DNA from 3 places in the Methylophilus sp. Q8 genome. Region 1 is predicted to be linked to each of the others. Evidence: predicted binding sites of a transcription regulator. Region 1 holds the regulator's gene; each other region holds the start of a gene.

What was found. Region 1 encodes sigma-54, which starts transcription at its own class of promoters, with help from an activator protein. Its sites were predicted from a motif close to TGGCACNNTTCCTGCT; they were not measured.
Region 2: ppc (phosphoenolpyruvate carboxylase) is a predicted target of sigma-54. The motif match lies at 2,904-2,919, and genes of this name have one in related genera.
Region 3: GQ52_RS09605 (CmpA/NrtA family ABC transporter substrate-binding protein) is a predicted target of sigma-54. The motif match lies at 1,235-1,250, and genes of this name have one in related genera.

Annotation. Positions count from the first base shown of each region.
Region 1 is NZ_JUHE01000001.1:1,212,094-1,218,625, forward strand. Features, by position in the region: gene tyrS (tyrosine--tRNA ligase) at 1-507, shown strand, start outside; gene GQ52_RS05860 (RNA polymerase factor sigma-54) at 554-2,101, opposite strand; gene lptB (LPS export ABC transporter ATP-binding protein) at 2,108-2,854, opposite strand; gene lptA (lipopolysaccharide transport periplasmic protein LptA) at 2,866-3,522, opposite strand; gene lptC (LPS export ABC transporter periplasmic protein LptC) at 3,538-4,170, opposite strand; gene GQ52_RS05880 (SIS domain-containing protein) at 4,197-5,198, opposite strand; gene GQ52_RS05885 (cation:proton antiporter) at 5,428-6,532, shown strand, end outside.
Region 2 is NZ_JUHE01000001.1:243,771-250,302, forward strand. Features, by position in the region: gene ppc (phosphoenolpyruvate carboxylase) at 67-2,862, opposite strand; gene GQ52_RS01265 (hypothetical protein) at 3,288-3,509, shown strand; gene GQ52_RS01270 (hypothetical protein) at 3,518-3,781, opposite strand; gene gloA (lactoylglutathione lyase) at 3,774-4,181, opposite strand; gene GQ52_RS01280 (YfhL family 4Fe-4S dicluster ferredoxin) at 4,238-4,492, opposite strand; gene coaD (pantetheine-phosphate adenylyltransferase) at 4,531-5,019, opposite strand; gene rsmD (16S rRNA (guanine(966)-N(2))-methyltransferase RsmD) at 5,059-5,598, opposite strand; gene GQ52_RS01295 (PLDc N-terminal domain-containing protein) at 5,730-5,927, shown strand; gene GQ52_RS01300 (pitrilysin family protein) at 5,976-6,532, opposite strand, start outside.
Region 3 is NZ_JUHE01000001.1:1,981,467-1,987,998, forward strand. Features, by position in the region: gene GQ52_RS09605 (CmpA/NrtA family ABC transporter substrate-binding protein) at 1-1,028, opposite strand, end outside; gene GQ52_RS09610 (nitrate regulatory protein) at 1,377-2,645, opposite strand; gene GQ52_RS09615 (efflux transporter outer membrane subunit) at 2,733-4,229, opposite strand; gene GQ52_RS09620 (efflux RND transporter permease subunit) at 4,222-6,532, opposite strand, start outside.

The sequences.
Region 1 (6,532 bases):
TTGGGTAACTATATTGGTATCAGCGAAGCGCCTGAGACGATTTTTGCCAAAATCATGTCGGTTTCTGATGAACTGATGTGGCGTTACATCGACTTGCTGTCATTTGCCACCCTGGAAACTATCGCCCAGTGGAAAGCACAAGTGGCTGCTGGCGACAATCCGCGTAATATCAAGGTCGGTTTTGCGCAGGAGATCGTCGCCCGTTTCCACGGCCAGGCGGCGGCTGAAAAGGCCCTGCAAGACTTCCAGACCCGTGCCAAAGGCGGGATTCCTGATGATGTGCCTGAGGTGGCAGTGGCGATTGACGGTGATAGCATCAGTATCAGCCAGTTGCTCAAGCAGGCGGGTCTGGTGGAAAGCACCAGTGAAGCCATGCGCGCCGTGCAACAAGGCGGCGTGAAGCTGGATAGCGTAAAAGTTGATGATAAAAACCTGTCACTGGCAAAAGGGGTGACCGTGGTGGCACAAGTCGGCAAGCGCAAGTTTGCCAAAATCACCATCCAGTAAACATGTGTTACTGATTAAAAAAGGCCGCATTTGCGGCCTTTTTGGTTTACAGCGATTTGCGTAAGTTGGCCGGTGGAATATTCAGCGATTCGCGGTATTTGGCAATGGTGCGGCGCGCAACCACAATGCCTTGCTGCGCCAGCGTATCGGTGATTTGATTGTCGGACAATGGTTTTTTCTGGTTCTCTTCAGCGACCATTTGTTTGATCAGGGCGCGAATGGCGGTTGCAGAGCATGAGCCGCCCGCATCGGTGGCAACTGAGCTGCCAAAAAAGTATTTAAGTTCAAATACACCGCGTGGCGTGAGCATATACTTATGCGTTGTCACGCGAGAAACCGTGCTTTCATGCAAGTCGAGCTCTTCGGCAATTTCGCGCAATACCAGGGGCCGCATGGCAATTTCACCATGTTCAAAGAAATTGCGCTGTCTGTCCACAATCGCTTGCGACACACGCAAGATGGTAGAAAAGCGTTGCTGGATATTTTTAATCATCCATTTGGCTTCCTGCATCTGGCTCTGCAGATATTGGCCGGAGCTTTCACGGTTGCGCTTGAGGATATCTGCATACAACTGATTGATACGCAATTTGGGGATCACGCCATCATTGAGCGATGCCATCCAGATGCCTTTGATTTTTTTGACCACGACATCGTGCTGGATAAAGTGGTCATGGCTAAAGGTCGCAAACTCGTTGCCTGGCTTGGGATTTTGCTGGCGAATCAGGTGTTGCGCGCCTTTGAGCGCGGCTTCGTCGCAAGTGAGTACCTTGCGCAATTTGACAAAGTCTTTGTTGGCGAGCAATGCCAGGTGATCTTTGGCAATCGCCATCGCAATACGCAAATAAGGTGTCTCAGGCGGCAGTACTTGCAGTTGTAGCAAGATGCATTCACGCAGGTCACGTGCGCCGACGCCGATCGGATCCAGGTTCTGGATCAATTTCAGTGCGGTTTCCAGCTCCAGTAACTCAATTTCCAGCTCTGGCGGCAACAGGTCGACAATCTCTTGTAAATCCTGCTCTAAATAACCATCATCGTTAATGCTGTCGAGCAAAAATTTCACCAGATCCATGTCACGCTTGGATAGATGTGCCAACTGCATCTGGTTGATCAGGTGCTCGCGCAGACTGATATTGTTGGCGTCCTGGCGAGAGAAGTCACTATCTTCATCATCGAGGTTGTTGCGGCCCGCTTCGTCCCAGTTGCTGGCACTGCCAAACTCTTCGTAGTCATCTTCAAACTCGGGCGGCGTGAATTCTTCATTCAGATTCGGTTGTTCGCCTTCAGTGCCGCTCGTTTCGTCACGTGGTTCATCACGCAGACTCTCTGCAGGAGGAGTGAGGTCGTTTTGGGTAGCGACATCAAATGAACTTGCATCCACCTGCTCTGTGTCTGTCGAGCTGGTGGCCAATGGCGAGTTATCTTCAAATTCTCCTTCTTCGCCGTCAGCCATTTCCAGCAGCGGATTTTCCTGCAGGATGGTTTCCAGCTCCTGGCTTAACTCCAGCGTGGACAACTGCAACAGGCGGATGGACTGCTGAAGTTGCGGGGTGAGCGCCAGGTTTTGTGAGATGCGTAATTGCAGGTTTTGCTTCATATCAGGTTACAGCCTAAAATTCTTGCCCAGATAGACTTCACGTACGCCTTCGTTCTGAATGATTTCGTCTGGCGTGCCTGCGGCAAACACAGCGCCTTCATTAACGATATACGCCCGGTCACAAATATCCAGGGTTTCACGCACGTTGTGGTCTGTAATCAAAATGCCAATATTCTGGCTGCTCAGGTAGCGGATAATTTTCTGGATCTCAATCACCGCAATCGGGTCAATCCCGGCAAATGGCTCATCCAGCAGGATGAATTTCGGGTCTGTGGCCAGGCAGCGCGCAATCTCTACGCGGCGGCGCTCGCCGCCCGACAGGCTGACGGCCTGGCTGTGACGGATATGCTGGATATGTAATTGATCCAGTAAAGACTCCAGCCGCGCTTCACGCTCTTCTTCCGTGTAAGGGCGGGTTTCCAGAATTGATAAAATATTATCAGTCACCGTCATTTTACGAAAAATGGATGCTTCTTGTGGCAGGTAAGCCAGGCCCATGCGGGCGCGCTCGTGCATGGGCGCGCGGCTGACATCTGCGCCATTCAGCGTAATGCTGCCGTCGTCCAGTGCGACCAGGCCAACAATCATATAAAAGCTGGTGGTTTTGCCAGCACCATTCGGGCCGAGCAAACCAATCACTTCGCCGCTGCGTAGCTCAAGTGTGGTGTTTTTAACCACGGTGCGTCCCTGATAGGCTTTTTTCAGGTGGCTGACACGTAAATGGTTATGATCTGGTGAAACTGTTGTCTGCATAAGGCCGGTCTTTAAGGTTGCGCTTTCGTAGGCTCATTAGTGGTGTCGGCGGGTGCCGGTTCCACTTTGATTTGCAGCGAGCGGTTCATGCGCAGCCCTTGCTGCGAGGTTGGCTTGTTATCAATCACAGGCGGCGTGGTTTTGTTCTTGGGCTGGATAGTCGCTTTGACACGGCTACCGGCGGTACCATTGGGGTTAGCCTTGGTGCCGCCAATGACTTCGGCGTACTCTGCATTGGCGTCATAACTGATGTAGTCACCGGTGACCAGGTCTTCACCACGTTTGACCCAGGCGTTGGTGTATAGCTGTACCTTGTCCATGCGCGCGTTGTATTCAATACGCTGTCCGCTGCCTTGCATCCATTCGTCTTTGCCAGTGCGTTTTTGCTTGAATGTGGTCGGGTTGCCGGTACAGGTGCTGTGCTGAAAGCCATCCTGGTCTTCACGCACAATCATTTTGTCGGCTTTGATTTGCAGGGTGCCCTGGTTGAGGATCACATTGCCGGTATAAATGCTGATTTTTTTGGCATCATTCACGGTCACGGTATCCGCTTCCAGCTCAATCGGCTGGTCACGGTCAGACTCTTCAGCCAGCACGCTGGTTGACCACGATAGCAGTGCCCATAAGGTCAAGCAGGTGGCATAAAATAATGGCTTGTGCGTGTTCAACTCATTTCTCCAGAATCAACGACCCTTGTGTTTGCCTGTTTTCGCCTTCGCTGCCGGGCTTGCAGTTTTTGCGACTGCGGGTACGCGTACATAATGTACATGCACCCGGTTAAATAATTGCATGGTGCCTGCTTTGTTATCAAAACGCATGCCGGTGCCTGTGATCACCGTCGCTGGTAGCTGACGGATCGTGACCGGCAAATCGGTGTAAGCGAGGTCTGTATCCGGCTCCAGCGTTAAATGTTCGGTTTGCAACTGCATTTCAGGCTTGGCCAGCGTGCCCTGGCGTATGACCTTGACCTGCTTGCTAAACTCGACCAGTTTACCATTGGTTGAGACTTTGCCGTGCTGGCCATGAATTTGCGTGTAAGGTTTATCCTGCCCAAACTGGGTGAAACGCGGGCGCTGTAATTCGGTATAGTCGTTATCCGGAAAATGGCGCATTTCTGCCGCAGCTAACACGTATTTGGTATTGCCAGTGGCGTCGGTACGCGTGCTGACAAAGTTATAGAGCATGTAGTCCGGATCGTGACGACTTAAGCGGCTCAAGCTCAGCGCCTGTTCCTGTACCGTCTGGTTAATCCAGAATGTCAGCAGCGCTAAAAACAGCATTAACGCAATCGGCAATAAGATGGGGTGTTTAAGCATGTGGGCGTTCCAGGGCGTCAGTGAACCTAAACGATTTTTGCCTTGAGTAAATCATGCATGTTAAATGCGCCCACTAATTGCTGCTGCTCGTTCACTGCCATAAACCCGTTAATTTTATATTGCTCCATCAGGTTGACTGCTTCAACCGCCATTTGTTGCATGCCCAATAAACGTGGCTGCGTATTCATGACCGTTTTGATAGATTGTTGCGTATCGGTTGCACCTTGCATAAACAAGCGACGCAAATCGCCGTCGGTGAATACGCCGATCGGGTGTTGTGCGCTATCGACAATCGCTGTAAATCCCATGCCTTTGCTCGAAATCTGTGCAATCGCTTCCTGTACGGTGCCATGCTCGCTGATAGCGGGGATCGCATCCCCCGTACGCATGACATCTTTAATTCTCACCAGCAGCCGTCTGCCCAGACTGCCGCCAGGATGTGACCGCGCAAAGTCCTCGGCAGTGAATTCGCGCAAGTCGAGAACGCAGAGCGCCAACGCATCGCCCAAGGCCAGTGCGGCCGTCGTGCTGGCCGTGGGTGCCAGCCCCAGTGGGCACGCTTCGTGGCTAACTGCAGCACTTAAATGTACATCTGACTCGCGCGATAGCGTGGAATTTTCGCTACCGGTAATGCTCAGAATACGCGCACCGATGCGGCGAATGGCGGGCAAAATATTGATGATTTCATCACTTTCGCCGGAATTGGATAGCGCAATCACGACATCTTCAGCTGTGATCATGCCCAGGTCGCCATGGCTGGCTTCCGCCGGATGCATAAAGAACGCAGGGGTACCCGTGCTGGCCAGGGTAGCCGCAATTTTGCCGCCGATATGGCCGGATTTACCCATGCCAGTGACGACAATGCGGCCGCGACAGGCCAGAATCATGCTGACAGCGGCTTCGAACTCGCTGCCGATACGGTCGGCCAGTTGGCGGATTTCATCTGCCTCGTGCAGCAGTATGCCTCGTGCACGCGTCACGATGTCTGGACTTTTCACGAGGTGGACACCTGATTTTGCTGTGTTCATGGCGGGTTAGTATAGCAAGTGACGCCCCCGGCAAGAAAGCGAAACACAGCTTTTTTACGGATTTTTTATTAGCGGGCACATTTTTTGCATAAAATAGTGTTTTGTGGCAGGATGCATCATCCTGAAACGCGACTGTTTCAGGTTACATCACTGACGATACGTCATAATATATGGTTTGCTGGCAGACATTCATCTGCACGGCTTGACATTAATGCTTTAGAATTTTTGCATGTTTGATTCCCTGATCCATTTATTATTGTTGCTTACCAGCTCGGTCTTTGCCGTCGGCTTATTCCGCATCCTGGGTTTGCCAGCGATGCTGGCTTACTTCATGATCGGTATTGTGCTCGGCCCGCACGCCCTAGGCTTGCTGGAAGATGAAGAAACTGGCCGCCAGGTGGCCGAGTTCGGTATTGTGTTCCTGATGTTTAGTATCGGCCTCGAGTTCAGCCTGCCTAAACTCTATGCCATGCGTAAAACCCTGTTCGGCTTGGGTGGCGGCCAGGTAGTACTGACTTTGCTGGCCAGTCTGGTACTGGGCAAGCTGGCGGGGCTGAGCCTGACCTCGGCGTTCATTATTGGTGCCGCCATCACCATGTCTTCGACCGCCATTGTGTCCAAAATCCTGATGGAACGTGTCGATTTAAACTCCAGACATGGCCGCCTAAGTATCGGCGTGCTACTGTTCCAGGATTTGGCAGTGATCCCGATTCTGGTGCTGATCCAGACCTTAGGCTCACACAGCGATAACTGGCTGGATGTATTGGGACTGACTTTGTTCAAGTCCTCAATCCTGCTGTTTTTCTTGTTCAAGTTTGGTAAAAACATCCTCAACTTCTGGTTTGAGCTGGTTGCCAAGCAGCGTTCACGTGAGCTGTTTGTACTCAATGTATTGATGGTGACCTTGTTAATGGCAGCGGCCACTAACTTTGTTGGCTTGTCGTATGCCCTGGGGGCGTTTGTGGCGGGTATGCTGATTTCAGAAACCAAGTATCGCTACCAGGTGGAATCTGATATTGCCCCTTTCCGCGATATTTTACTGGGCCTGTTTTTTATCAGTGTCGGCATGTTGCTGGACGTCTCTGTGCTCGTCCAGCATGTGGGGCTGATTGCTGTCTTGCTGATATTGTTCCTGGTCTTCAAGATTGGCCTGATCGCCTTGCTGACCAGGTTCTATGGCTTTGAAATGGGCGTGGGCGTGCGTACCGGCATCATCCTCGGCCAGGCCGGCGAGTTTAGTTTTGTGGTACTGGCGCTGGGTTTACAAACCAATTTGATTGATGGCGACTCCTTGCAACTGGTGTTGTCTGTGGCCGTGCTCTCCATGCTGGTGG
Region 2 (6,532 bases), 970 kb from region 1:
TATATCAATTACATATTATTTACTATATAGACTCATTCTTGTCCTTTTTTCATGTCGAAGCAATGCTTACCCTGTATTGCGCAAGCTGGTGGCAATGCCGTTAATCGTCAGTGGTATCGCCCACTTCAGTTTTTCATCTGTTTCGCCGTTGCGGTAACGCTGAATCATTTCTACCTGCAAATGATTCATGGGATCAAGGTAGGGCAAACGGTCACGGATGGATTTTGCAATCACCGGCTGACTGGCCAGGCGTTGCGTGGTGCCCAGTAACAGATTGACGGCATCCGTAGTCAGCTTGTGCTCCTGCGCAATCCGGCTGAAAATCTCTTCGCGCAGGTCGCGGTCTTCGAGTAAATGGGCATAATGGCGCGCCACAATCAGGTCAGTTTTAGCCAGCACCATATCCACATTCTGAATCAAGGTATTAAACAAGGGCCAATGCGCCTGCATTTCATGCAACATAGCCAGCCGCGCTTCTTTTAATGCAGGATCCTGCTGCAGGAAATGATGAATGGCACTGCCGAGGCCATACCAGCCAGGCAAGAGCAAGCGGCATTGCCCCCAGGAAAATCCCCACGGAATCGCGCGCAGGTCTTCAATGCGTCGCGTAGATTTGCGCGCAGCTGGACGGCTACCTAAATTGAGTTCTGCAATTTCATTAATCGGCGTGGTATTAAAAAAGTACTCGGCAAAACCAGGTGTTTCATAAACCAGGCTGCGATAGCTGGTCATGGCGGTGGCAGACAGTGTTTCCATCACACCTTCGAAAGCGCGTCGCTTGCCGGACTCCAGTTGGTCAGCCGGGAATAATGTCGCATCCAGCGTAGCGGCAATCAGGGTTTCCAGATGCTGCCGACCGACTACCGGATCCGCATACCGTGTGGAAATAATCTCGCCCTGTTCGGTCAGGCGAATCTGGCCATCCACCGTGCCTTTAGGTTGTGCCATGATGGCCTGGTAAGTAGGGCCACCACCGCGCCCCACCGTACCACCGCGGCCATGGAACAGGCGCAATTTGACATTGGCCTGGTTGAACAGCTCCACCAGTGAAATTTCTGCTTTATATAACTCCCAGTTAGAGGTTAAAAAGCCGCCGTCCTTGTTGCTGTCAGAATATCCCAGCATGACTTCCTGCTCGCTACCCTGGTAACGAATCACGTGGCGGATGCCAAGCAGGCTCAGCCATTTGCCCATGATCATGGGCGCATCGCGCAAGTCCGCAATGGTTTCAAACAAAGGCACGATATTCAAATCGACCTGAATATTGGCGGAACCCCACACACCGCGCAACAAACCGGCTTCACGTTGCAGCAAAGCCACTTCCAACAGGTCAGACAGCGTTTCAGTATGCGAAATAATATATTGCCGCACCGCATACTCACCAAAGCGCTCGCGCATCTCACGCACCGCCACCAGCACACCAATTTCTTTATGCACCAATTCGGAATATTGCTGGAAAGGCGAAAACAGCAAGCGCGGCTGTTTCAGTTCCTCCAGCAAAATGCCGATTTTTTCATCCTCATTAAAGCCCGCATAGTCAAAGTCATGGCCGGCCTTTTGCAACAACTCTGTAATCACCGCCTCATGCACGTCTGAAGACTGGCGGATATCGACCGTGGCCAGATGAAAGCCAAAAGTGCCAATCGCCTTGATCAGCTTGCCCAGCCGCGGATAAATCAGGGCTTCGCCATGATGGTTGCGCAATGAGTCGGCAATGGTTTGCAAAGGCGCCAGCAAGGCCTCTGGCGTATCGTAAGGGTCAGCCGCCATGTCTTCAGGCAACACCCAACCGCCTTGCGGCAGCAGCGTATTGGCCGTGGCCAGCAAACCATCGTGAATACCGTTTAGCGCCAGGCGATAAGGTTCATCCAGACGGTGTTGCGATTGGTCACGCGACGCTTTGGTCATTTGCAGCACAGCCTCGTCCACGCCGACCACCCGCGTTGAAACTGCCAGTTCGCGCTTTAATGCCGCCAGTTCCTGTAAATAAAACCTGAATAAAGTAATGGCCTGCAAGCGCACGCTTTCGCGCAACGTCGCCCCGTTCACAAACGGGTTGCCATCCCGGTCACCGCCTATCCAGCTGCCCATACGCAAAAAGCCGGGCAATGCTACATTGGGCAGCAAGTCAGACAAGTCGCGCTCAACGTCTTGCAGAATCTCAGGGATGACATGCAAAAACGTACTTTCGTAATAGGTCAGTGCATTTTCAATTTCATTGAGCACGCTGAGTTTGGAGTAACGCATCATGCGGGTTTGCCACAACGCCGACACCGCGCCTTGCAACAGCAGGCTATTGCGGGTGCGCTGGCGTGCGGAGACCATTTGCGCACGATCTGCCAACAGTTCGGCAATCAGGCGTTCAATATCCAGCACGCTTTTGCGCTGCACTTCGGTGGGGTGCGCGGTGAGCACAGGGGAAATCAGCGCATCCTGTAACAGATGTTTAATCGTATCTGCCGGGATCCCCGCCGCTTTGATTTGCAACAAGGTATATGAAAGCATGCCGGGCGCAGGTGTATTCTGCTGGCAATGCCCTAATTGCTGGCCGTATAAATCCTCAGCCAGGTTCACCAAATGCTTGAAATAGGCCAATGCCCGTACCACACGCACGGTATGCTCCAGACTCAGGCCGGCCAATAACTGCTCCAGGTCTAGCGAGGCTTGCTGGTCATGTGTCTGGTGAAAGCGCAGGGCGGCTTGGCGAATAGACGCAATCTTCTGCGCAACCTCGTCACCTTCAACCTCCAGAATCGCTTTATCGAGCAACTCGCCCAGTAATTGAATATTGTCGGTCAATTGGCTGTCTGCCGAAATCATGGCGGCTGACATCGTGGCGCTGGCCGCAAGTTTTTTTATCATGGTGCCTCTCCTCTAGCTCAGTGCTAGCTCCATGCTAGACTAGCAACAAGCAGGCCATATTCAAGGTATCTTTTTTCACTTAAAAATCATGGTGTTAAATAATTAGAATAGCGCACACGCACCGACATCAGGCAAGAGAGTGCACTGATTTGGCTCTATAACAAGGCAGTGCAAAAAGTATTGTGGTGAACAAGATTGAGATCAATACGCACCATGCACAATGATTTACTTGCGAGTAAATTGTTTTCAGAAGCAATTACTGTTAAAAAGGAAATACGGCAGAAGTGAGCGAGATGAAGTGCAAGGCGCACGGCACGCAGAAACCGGAATGTACATATAGTACATGAGGATTTCGAGTACCGCGCAACGCCGCAATTCGCTCGCGCAGCCGCTTAATTCCGTGTTTCCTAAGGCATAATAAACACATGGCGCTTATCAACCTCGATCATTGGATACAGCAAATACTGACTGTCTGGCAGTCGCTGTCTGCGCTGGGTCTGTGGCAGCAAGATGCCTTCTTGCTGTTGGTGTGTTTGCTCGCCTGCCTGTTGCTATTTATCACCGGCACCGTGATTGGCCTGTTTGTGCAGTCACTATGGGGGATTTTTATTTCCAGCCGCCGCCCTGCTGACGAAGATCATAAGTAAGCAATCAATTATTGCGCAGCAGCAGTGTTCAACCATTGTTGAATGGCCACCAGCTCTGCGGCCACATCCGGGCCGTAATCTTCATATTGGTGACCACCCGTTCTGGCATACCAGTACTTGCTATTCCAGGTATCGCCTTCAATCTTATGCAGCACGGCGTGAATCCAGTTCGCTGTGGAGTCGCTATAGTCCTGCGCGATATTGTGGGCCGCATCCCAGTTGCCAGCTTGCGCCTGTGTCACAGCCTCTAATAACTGTGCCTGGTTAGACATTAACGGGGTACTCAATCGTCCCCTTCTGGATGAATTCGATTTTATAGCCGTCCGGGTCTTCGATAAACGCAATGACAATCGTGCCGTGCTTCATCGGCCCCGCTTCGCGCACCACTTTGCCGCCTTTGGTTTTGACCAATTCACAGGCTTTGTAAGCATCGTCAACCTCGATCGCCATATGGCCATACGCGCCACCCATGTCATAGGCTGTTTTGCCGTAGTTGTAGGTCAACTCTAGCACGGTGTTATCGTACTCATTGCCATAGCCGACAAATGCCAGCGTAAATTCGCCATCCGGGTAATCCTGGGTACGGATCAGCTTCATGCCTAGCACGCCCGTATAAAAATCAATCGAACGTTGCAAATCGCCTACGCGCAACATGGTATGTAATACTCGCATTATTGACTCCTTGAGATCCGTGTAACTTCGTTTTAATGTTGGTTTTAATTATTTTTTTAATGATTGAGTGCAGTGATCCGCACATACTTTTCCATCAGCTGTTCCTGTGTTTCAGGTCGATCCGGGTCTAGCGGAATACAACTGATGGGGCATACCTGCTGACATTGTGGCTTATCGTAATGCCCAACACATTCGGTGCACAGGTCAGGGTTGATTTCATAGATTTCCGCGCCTTGCGAAATGGCCTCATTCGGGCACACCGGCTCGCAAACATCGCAGTTAATACATTCATCGGTAATAAATAACGCCATGACTCTTTAAAATAAGGGATTCTCTATCTGGTATAGCGTTAAGCAGCGACCAGTTTTTGCTTGATTGCAGTTTCGACGCCTGGCGACACAAACTGGTTCACATCACCGCCCAGTCGCGCGACTTCGCGCACCAGGCTGGAGGAGATAAACATAAATTCTTCGGCGGGCGTCATAAACAGGGTCTCAAGTTTTGGATACAGCTTGCGGTTCATGCCTGCCAGTTGAAACTCGTATTCAAAATCACTGGCCGCACGCAAACCTCGAATCACCATCTGTCCGCCTTGCGCCTGCACGAACTGCATCAGCAGGCCATCAAAGCCCACCACGCGAATGTTGCTGCCATTAAACACAGACTCGGCCAACGCCACGCGCTCTTGCAGGCTGAACAAGGTCTGCTTGCTGGTACTGCCCGCCACGGCCACAATCACCTCATCAAACAGATTGGCGGCCCTGCGCACAATATCTTCATGCCCCAATGTAATCGGATCAAATGTTCCCGGATACACTGCCACTCTGACTTTACTCATTCACCTTTACCCCGAATATTTTTTTAAGGTGTCCCTGACCTATGCGTTTACTGGCTGCAGCAGATGATAAAACACCTGCCCCGCCTTGCCGGACTTGATCACTTGCCAGCCCGAGTCGGATTTTAACGCATATTCTGCCTCTACATACAGCAAACCATCTTCGGCCAGGTGGCTGGCCAACTGTGGCAACAACTTATCCAGCCACTGTTTATGGTAGGGTGGGTCGCAGAAAACCACATCATAGCGCTGTTTGTTTTGCGCCAAAAACTGCAAGGCATCCATTTGCCGGATCTCAGCCTGCGTCGCGCCCAGCAAGCGCTGGTTTTGCAGCAATGCCTGAAACGGCGCTTTGGCCAGTTCCAGCATGGTCACTTGACTGGCATTGCGCGATAGCGCTTCAAAGCCCAGGGCACCCGTGCCTGCAAACAAATCCAGGCAGGCTTTGCCTGTCATCTCCTGCCCTAACCAGTTAAACAAAGTCTGGCGCACGCGGTCAGACGTCGGACGCAAGCCTTCTGCATCCGGAAATTTGAGTATGCGGCTACGCCAAACGCCAGCATTCAGGCGAACTTGATTCATGAATATTGTTCTATTCGTTAGCAACGACAAAGCATGATTATAAAGGCGTTCTTGCTAGCAGCCACATTTACATGATCATCCATGCAAATGGATCGTGCTATGATTCATGGCAATTAACAAAGGAAAACAGCATGGAATTCTTATTTGGCTTTGGCATATTAGGCAGCCTGATTGCACTGGCACTAGGATTATTTTGGGTATGGATGCTGGTCGATTGCCTGGCCAATCAAAGTGAAGACAAACTGGTCTGGTTTTTGGTGATTTTCTTCCTCAACCTGCTGGGTGCATTTCTATACTACCTGCTGGCACGCAAAAAGCGGCTGGTTTAAAGAATATTAAGCACCATAAAAAAGCCGACCATGTGGTCGGCTTTTTCACTATTCGGCCCCGACAATCACGGTGGCAAAACTTTCCGGGTGAACACGTCGCTTAAACGCATCATTCACCTGCTGAACCGTCACCTTGGCCACATGATCATTAAAACTATCCAGGTAATCCAAAGGCAGCTGGTAAAAACCAATCATATTCAGGTATTCCAGAATCTTGCTGTTGCTGTCTATGCGCAGCGGAAATCCGCCGATCAGGTTATCCTTGGCCGCAGCCAGTTCTTTTTCCGTCACGCCGTTATCCACAAACTGCTGCACCGTCTCTTTCACCAGTTTGAGTGCTTCATCAGCCGGCTCCTTCTTGGTTTGCAGACCGATCTGGAACGGGCCTAACTGGCTCATCGGCATAAAATAACTATACACACTGTAAGCCAGGCCGCGCTTCTCACGCACTACTTCAGTCAGGCGCGACACAAAACCGCCGCCACCCAGAATATAGTTACCCACATACAAAGGGAAAAAGTCCGCGTCACCCCGTTTATTCCCAGGCTGCCCCAGCAGGATATGCGCCTGCACCGCCGGATGCGGCAATTTTTTCACGCTGGCCG
Region 3 (6,532 bases), 770 kb from region 1:
GGGTCTTCCCATTTTTTGCCGATACCATTGTCGTAGTGGCCGAGGAAGCGGCCTTCAATCACTTCTTCTGGCGCATTGACGTAGGCTTTGCCTGCAATCAGTTTGGCCACTTCCGGGCGGTTTTTAGTCGCATCGATATAGCGGCAGGCTTCCAGAATCGCTTTGGTCAGTGCCAGTGCGGTATTCGGGTTTTTGGCCGCAAACTCAGCGGTGGTGCCGAGTACTTTTTCCGGGTGATCGGCCCAGATGTCCTGGGTGGTGGCGACGGTAAAACCAATCTTGTCGTAGATGGCGCGTGCGTTCCATGGTTCGCCTACGCAGTAGCCGTCCATATTGCCGATGCGCATGTTGGCGACCATTTGTGGCGGAGGCACCACAATGGTTTTCACGTCTTGCATCGGATTGATGCCATAACTGGCCAGCCAGTAATACAACCACATGGCGTGTGTGCCGGTCGGGAAGGTCTGGGCAAAAGTAAAGTCGCGGTTTTCGTTATCCAGCAGGCGCTTGAGCGTCCCGCCACTGGTCACGCCTTTTTCTTTCAGCTGGTTAGCCAGTGTGATGCCCTGACCGTTGTGGTTCAGTGTCATCAGGATGTTCATATCTTTTTGCTGGCCGCCGATGCCTAGTTGCACACCGTAAATTAGACCGTATAACACGTGCGCTGCATGCAACTCACCATTCACCATTTTGTCGCGCACACCCGCCCATGAGGCTTCTTTGGAGGGGACAATTTTGATGCCGTATTTTTTATCGAAGCCCATTTGTGAGGCGACAATAATCGGCGCACAGTCCGTCAGCGGGATAAAGCCCACTTTTACCTCAGTGATTTCAGGGGCATCAGAGCCTGCTGCCCAAGCCTGGCTGCGAATTGCAGAGGGCACCATGTTCATCATGGCAGCCGCGCCAAATGCACCTGCCAGGGTATTCATGAAAAAGTGACGGCGCTGCTGGTCTACTTGCTCGGTGGTGGATACTTCGGTGACCGTTGAAGTGGGTGTCACATTATTTTTGTCAGAACTGCTCATTGCTGCTCCTTAATCATCAATCAATTGGGAAAGTTAAAAAACAAAAAGGCGTCCTGAATGCAGACTGTTTTTTGTCTACACTCAGGACGCCTTTGTCCTTTTACTGCACAAGTCATTCGACTTGTTTACTGCCCAGCCGCGCTACATCCCAGGCTGGTATCACACGAGATTTTCAACCGCCGTTAGCTGAAGCCTCAAGCCAAATTAGCAATTGCCGTGCCAGCTGAAGCGTTATTTTTAAGTGATTGTTCTATATTGGTTTTTTTGGATGGTTGCATTTTTATGCAACCTTTTCAGCGCGGTGCTGTCCGCACCATACGTGTGCGGATGCACCAATTTGACGGGCGTTTAGCCCGGTTGTGCGTGATGCGCCAGAATGTTTTCAGCGACATCAATAATCTTGCGGTTTTGCTCCATGGCAATGCTGCGCATGGTTTTATACGCTTCCATTTCATTCAGCCCGCGCGTGCTCATTAACAGGCCTTTGGCACGTTCGATCAGCTTGCGTTCGGCAAGCGCCTTTTTAGTATCAGACAACTCACTTTCCATCTCGGCAATTTGCCGCGACTGCTGTTGCAGCAGCGTAATCATGGAGGCCATCGGATACGCCTGCGACGTATCATGCGTCTGAAAATTCAAGGCATTCTCAACTGGAATCGCCAGGTTGAAAAAGGTGCTGTTGAGCGCAGCGGCTGGTGTTGCCTGGATGGCATCCAAATATTGCCGGGTTTGCTCAAAGTCGCTCTTGGCTTTGCTAGCCAGCCCTGCCAACAACTCATGCATGGTTTGGATGAGCTGACATTGAATCTGCCACATGGCGCTTAAACGCTGGCTGCACAATTCAAACCAGACATCTGCGCTACTGGGGCTGAGCGTCTGCTGGTCTTTGGCTGCGCTCAGCTTGGTGCGGTATTTTTGATGTTGCTGGTGCCAGCTGGTTGCCTGCAGCGCAAGCCATGACTGGCGTACCTCTTCACTGCCAAACTGGCAGAATAAATCAAAATGGCGGTCTTGCTGGGCGATGAGTTCAAACAGCTTTTGCTGATGCGGCAGTTGCAGGCTGCCTGAACCAAACATATAGGCACCCACTGCACGCTCCTGCCCGGCAAATTCCTTGCCCTGGATTAGGTTGTAAAGCGTCAGCAAACAGGTGGAAATCTTGCTATTGACCGAGCTGTCGGTGATCTCAAAGATCAGTGCAATCAGGCTGCCGATCAGGCGGCTAAACGATTCGATACAGTCTGCAAAGCTGATCTTTTGCAAAGTGATCTGATGCCGCAAAGAAGTCAGTTGGTCCAGGCCTAGCAAGATCCACGAGGTCAGCGTCAATTGTTTGGCATCTGCCAGCGCGTTTCTATGCAAGTGCTGTTGCAGCGCCTCTCTAAAACTGGCTTCCATGGCCTGGTTTTGCGTAATGATGTCAGCGCGCTCTGGTGCAAAGCGTCGCCCATTGGAGGCGATATAGAGGCAGCTAGCACCACGTTCGGCCTGGATCAGGTGGATCAACTGGCCAATTTTTTCGACAAATGCGATACAGCTATCGAGTCGCTCCAGCTCCTCGATATGTCTGATTTTGGCCAAGGTAATGGTTTGGGCAGGGGATATTTCTGTGTTCATCACTAGGCACCAAGCAAGAAGTGTGCGCGACTTGGTGGTTATCTTTATCTTTAATGTTTAAAACGATGATGTTCATGCATGCACTCACTAATGCCAACCGCCGCCCATGACCTTATACAAGGTCAGCTGGCTAGCGGCGTCACTTAATTGCAATGTGACCAGCGATTGCTCTGCAGTATAAAGCGTGCGCTGTGCATCCAGCACCACCAGGTAATTGTCGACCCCATTTTTAAAGCGGACATCAGCCAGCTGGAATGCCGCATTCGCAGCAGCGGTGAGTGAGTGCTGGGCGTCCAGTTGTGCTTGCAAACCTTCACGCTGCACCAACACGTCCGCCACTTCGCGGAACGCAGTTTGCACGGTTTTTTCGTATTGTGCGAGCAGAATATCGCGGTTTTTCTCTGCTGAGGTCAAATTGGCACGGTTACGTCCTGCGTTAAACAGCGGTACGCTGACTTGCGGCACAAAGGTCCAGATGCCGGAATTTTTGGCAAACAGGCCGGATAATTCGGTACTGGCTGAACCGACCGTGGTGGTCAGGCTGATGGTGGGGAAGAAGGCCGCGCGTAATGCGCCGATATTGGCATTGGCGCCTTCCAGCAAGTGTTCTGCCGCACGGACATCCGGCCGTTGCTGTAAGGTTTGCGAGCTAACTCCGGCAGGTAAGGCTGTGGTCGCGACGACGTTGGACAAGTTGCTGGCTGGCAACCACTGTTCAGGCACCATGCTGCCCGCCAGCAGATTGAGTGCGTTGATGTCCTGCTTGATTTGCATATTGTAGGTGGCCACTGCGACACGTGCACTGTCGACACTGGTCTGCAGTTGTTTCAAAGTCAACGCATTGGCAACGCCCAGTTCAAACATTTTCTGGTTGATATCATAAGTGGCTTGCTGACTTTGCTGGGTTTGCTGGGCAATCGCGAGTCGCTTTTTGTCTGCCGCCAGGGTTAGCCAGGCGGTCGCTACTTCGGCAATCAGGCTGATCTGTGTGCTGTGGCGATTATCTTCATTGGCATAAAACGTTTGCAAGGCCTGCTGGTTCAGGTTGCGTATGCGGCCGAACAGATCCAGCTCATATGCACTAAAGCCTACGGTTGCACGGTAAATATGCGAGATATTGCCACTGCTATTGCTGCTGCCCGCAGTGCCAGTGGTCGCCCCTGAGGTATTGCCTGCAGTATTGTTGGCAGCACTGGCCATGCCTTTGGAGGCGGTTTCAGTGACGCTCGCGGCGATAGTTGGAAACAGGTCGGCGCGCTGCACCTGGTAGAGGGCGCGCGACCGTTCTATGGTCAACGCAGCTACCTGCAGGTCGCGGTTATTTTTTAAGGCGAGGTCAACCACCTGGCGCAGCTTTTCATCACTGATAAAAGATTGCCACGGCAGATCAGTAAATGCTTTGGGATCGCTTTGTACCGTGCCTAGCGTTGCCGGAACCGGCGCGGCTGGCCGTGTGTAAAACGGCGCCAGGTCAATACAACTGCTCAGGCCAAGTGACAGCGTCATTAGGGCCAGTAATTTGATTGGTAGTTTTGCCGTGCCAAGTAATGTATGTGTGCTTGGTTTTATCATAAGGTTATCCATGTGCGATGGCATCTGGATCAGGCTGGTAAGGGAACAGCGAACGTATCAGCACATAAAACAGCGGCACAAAAAAGATGCCGAGGAAGGTGGCCATCAACATGCCGCCGAGTACGCCGGTGCCAATCGCCTGGCGGCTCACCGCGCCTGCGCCTTCACTGAAGGCCAGCGGCAGCACACCAAAAACAAAAGCGAGCGAGGTCATGAGGATAGGCCGCAAGCGCAGTTTCACGGCCTCCAGGGTGGCGGTCAGTAAAGGCTGGCCACGCTCTTGCAGATGCTTGGCGAACTCTACAATCAGAATGGCGTTTTTCGCTGACAGGCCGATGGTCGTCAACAGGCCCACCTGGAAGTAAACGTCGGCTGTCATGCCACGCAAACTGGTTGCCAGCACGGCGCCCAGAATCCCCAGAGGCACGACCATAATGACGGAGAAAGGCACCGCCCAGCTTTCATATAACGCGGCCAGGCACAAAAACACAAACACCACAGACACCGCATACAAAAGGGGCGCCTGTGAACCTGACAGTCTTTCCTGGTAGGACTGCGCACTCCACTCATAGCCGATGCCTGCCGGTAGTTGCTTGATAATGCCTTCAGCAATACGCATGGCTTCGCCTGTGCTGGTGCCTTTGGCCGCTTCGCCGACGATTTCTACGGAAGAAATACCGTTATAGCGTTCGAGCAAGGGCGAGCCCGATACCCAACGGGTATTGGAAAAGGCAGAGAAGGGCACCATGTCGTTGGTGCTATTACGTACATACCAGCGATCAATGTCTTCAGGCTGCATGCGGTAAGGCGCATCCCCCTGCAAATAGACTTTCTTGACGCGGCCTTTGTTGATAAAGTCATTCACATAGGTGCCGCCCATGGCGATAGACAGTGTGGAGTTGATATTGGCGGTGGTCAGATTGTAAATGCCGGTCTTCTGGTCATCAATATTGAGCCTGAACATCGGCGTATCATCCAGACCGCTTGGGCGCACCCGGTTCAGTTTGGGGTTGTCTGCCGCCAGTTGGACAAATTGGTTTCTGGCCTCCATCAGTGCCTGGTGCCCGAGGCCGCCGACATCTTTGAGTTCCAGTGTAAAGCCTGAGCCCTGACCCAGGCCGCGCACTGGCGCTGGCTGGTTCACAAACAATTTGGCATCACGGATCTTGGACAAGGCTTTGGTCATCTGGTCTGCGAGTGACGCGGCGTCCTGGCCTTCGCCACGCAGTGACCAGTCCTTGAGGCGGATAAAGGCGCGGCCGGTGTTTTGGCTACCGCCACCGCCCTGGCCGAGGCCGGCAATGGTTAAATATTCATCAATGACCGCTTCCTGACCATCCAGGTAATGCTCGATTTGTCGCAACACACGCTGCATCCTGCTATCGGTGGCACCGACCGGCAATTGAATCTGCGCCATGAGGATACCCTGGTCTTCTGTCGGCAGGAAAGAGCTGGGTAAGCGCAGGAACAGGAAAGCCAGCAAGGCCAGAATGCTGGCATACAGCACCATGGTGAATAGCTTCTGGCGCAGGATTTTCTCGACGATGGTCTGGTAGCCGTTGGCAAATGCTTCAAATGCCGGGTTGAACCAGCGGAAAAACCAGCCGAACAGGCCACCTGTTGCCGCATGGCTATGATTTGACGGTGTGAGCATGGTCGCACAAAGGGCCGGGGTCAATGTCAGCGCGACCAGCACAGATAACAACATGGCAGACACAATAGTGATAGAGAACTGGCGGTAAATCACGCCGGTGGCGCCACCAAAAAAGGCCATGGGGATAAACACGGCGGATAACACCAGCGAAATACCGACTAGTGCGCTGGTAATTTCACCCATGGATTTACGCGTGGCTTCTTTCGGGCTCAGGCCTTCTTCACGCATCACACGTTCGACGTTTTCCACCACCACAATGGCATCATCTACCAGCAAACCAATCGCCAGTACCAGGCCAAACATAGTCAGCGTGTTAATCGAAAAGCCAAACGCGGCCAGTACGCCAAAGGTACCGAGTAGCACTACCGGTACGGCAATGGCCGGAATCAGCGTCGCACGCAGGTTCTGCAAAAACACATACATAATGATAACGACCAGCAGGATGGCCTCTACCAGCGACTTGACGACTTCCTTGATGGAAATACGCACAAATGGCGTGGTGTCATAAGGGATATGGATGCTGAGTTTCAGTTCAGGCGGAAAATAAGGCTCCAGTGCAGCGAGTTTGTCTTTTACGGCCTGCGCGGTGGCCAGTGCATTGGCACCGGACGCGAGTTTTACCCCAAAGGCTGCCGAGGTCTTACCGTTGAGGTTGGCGACC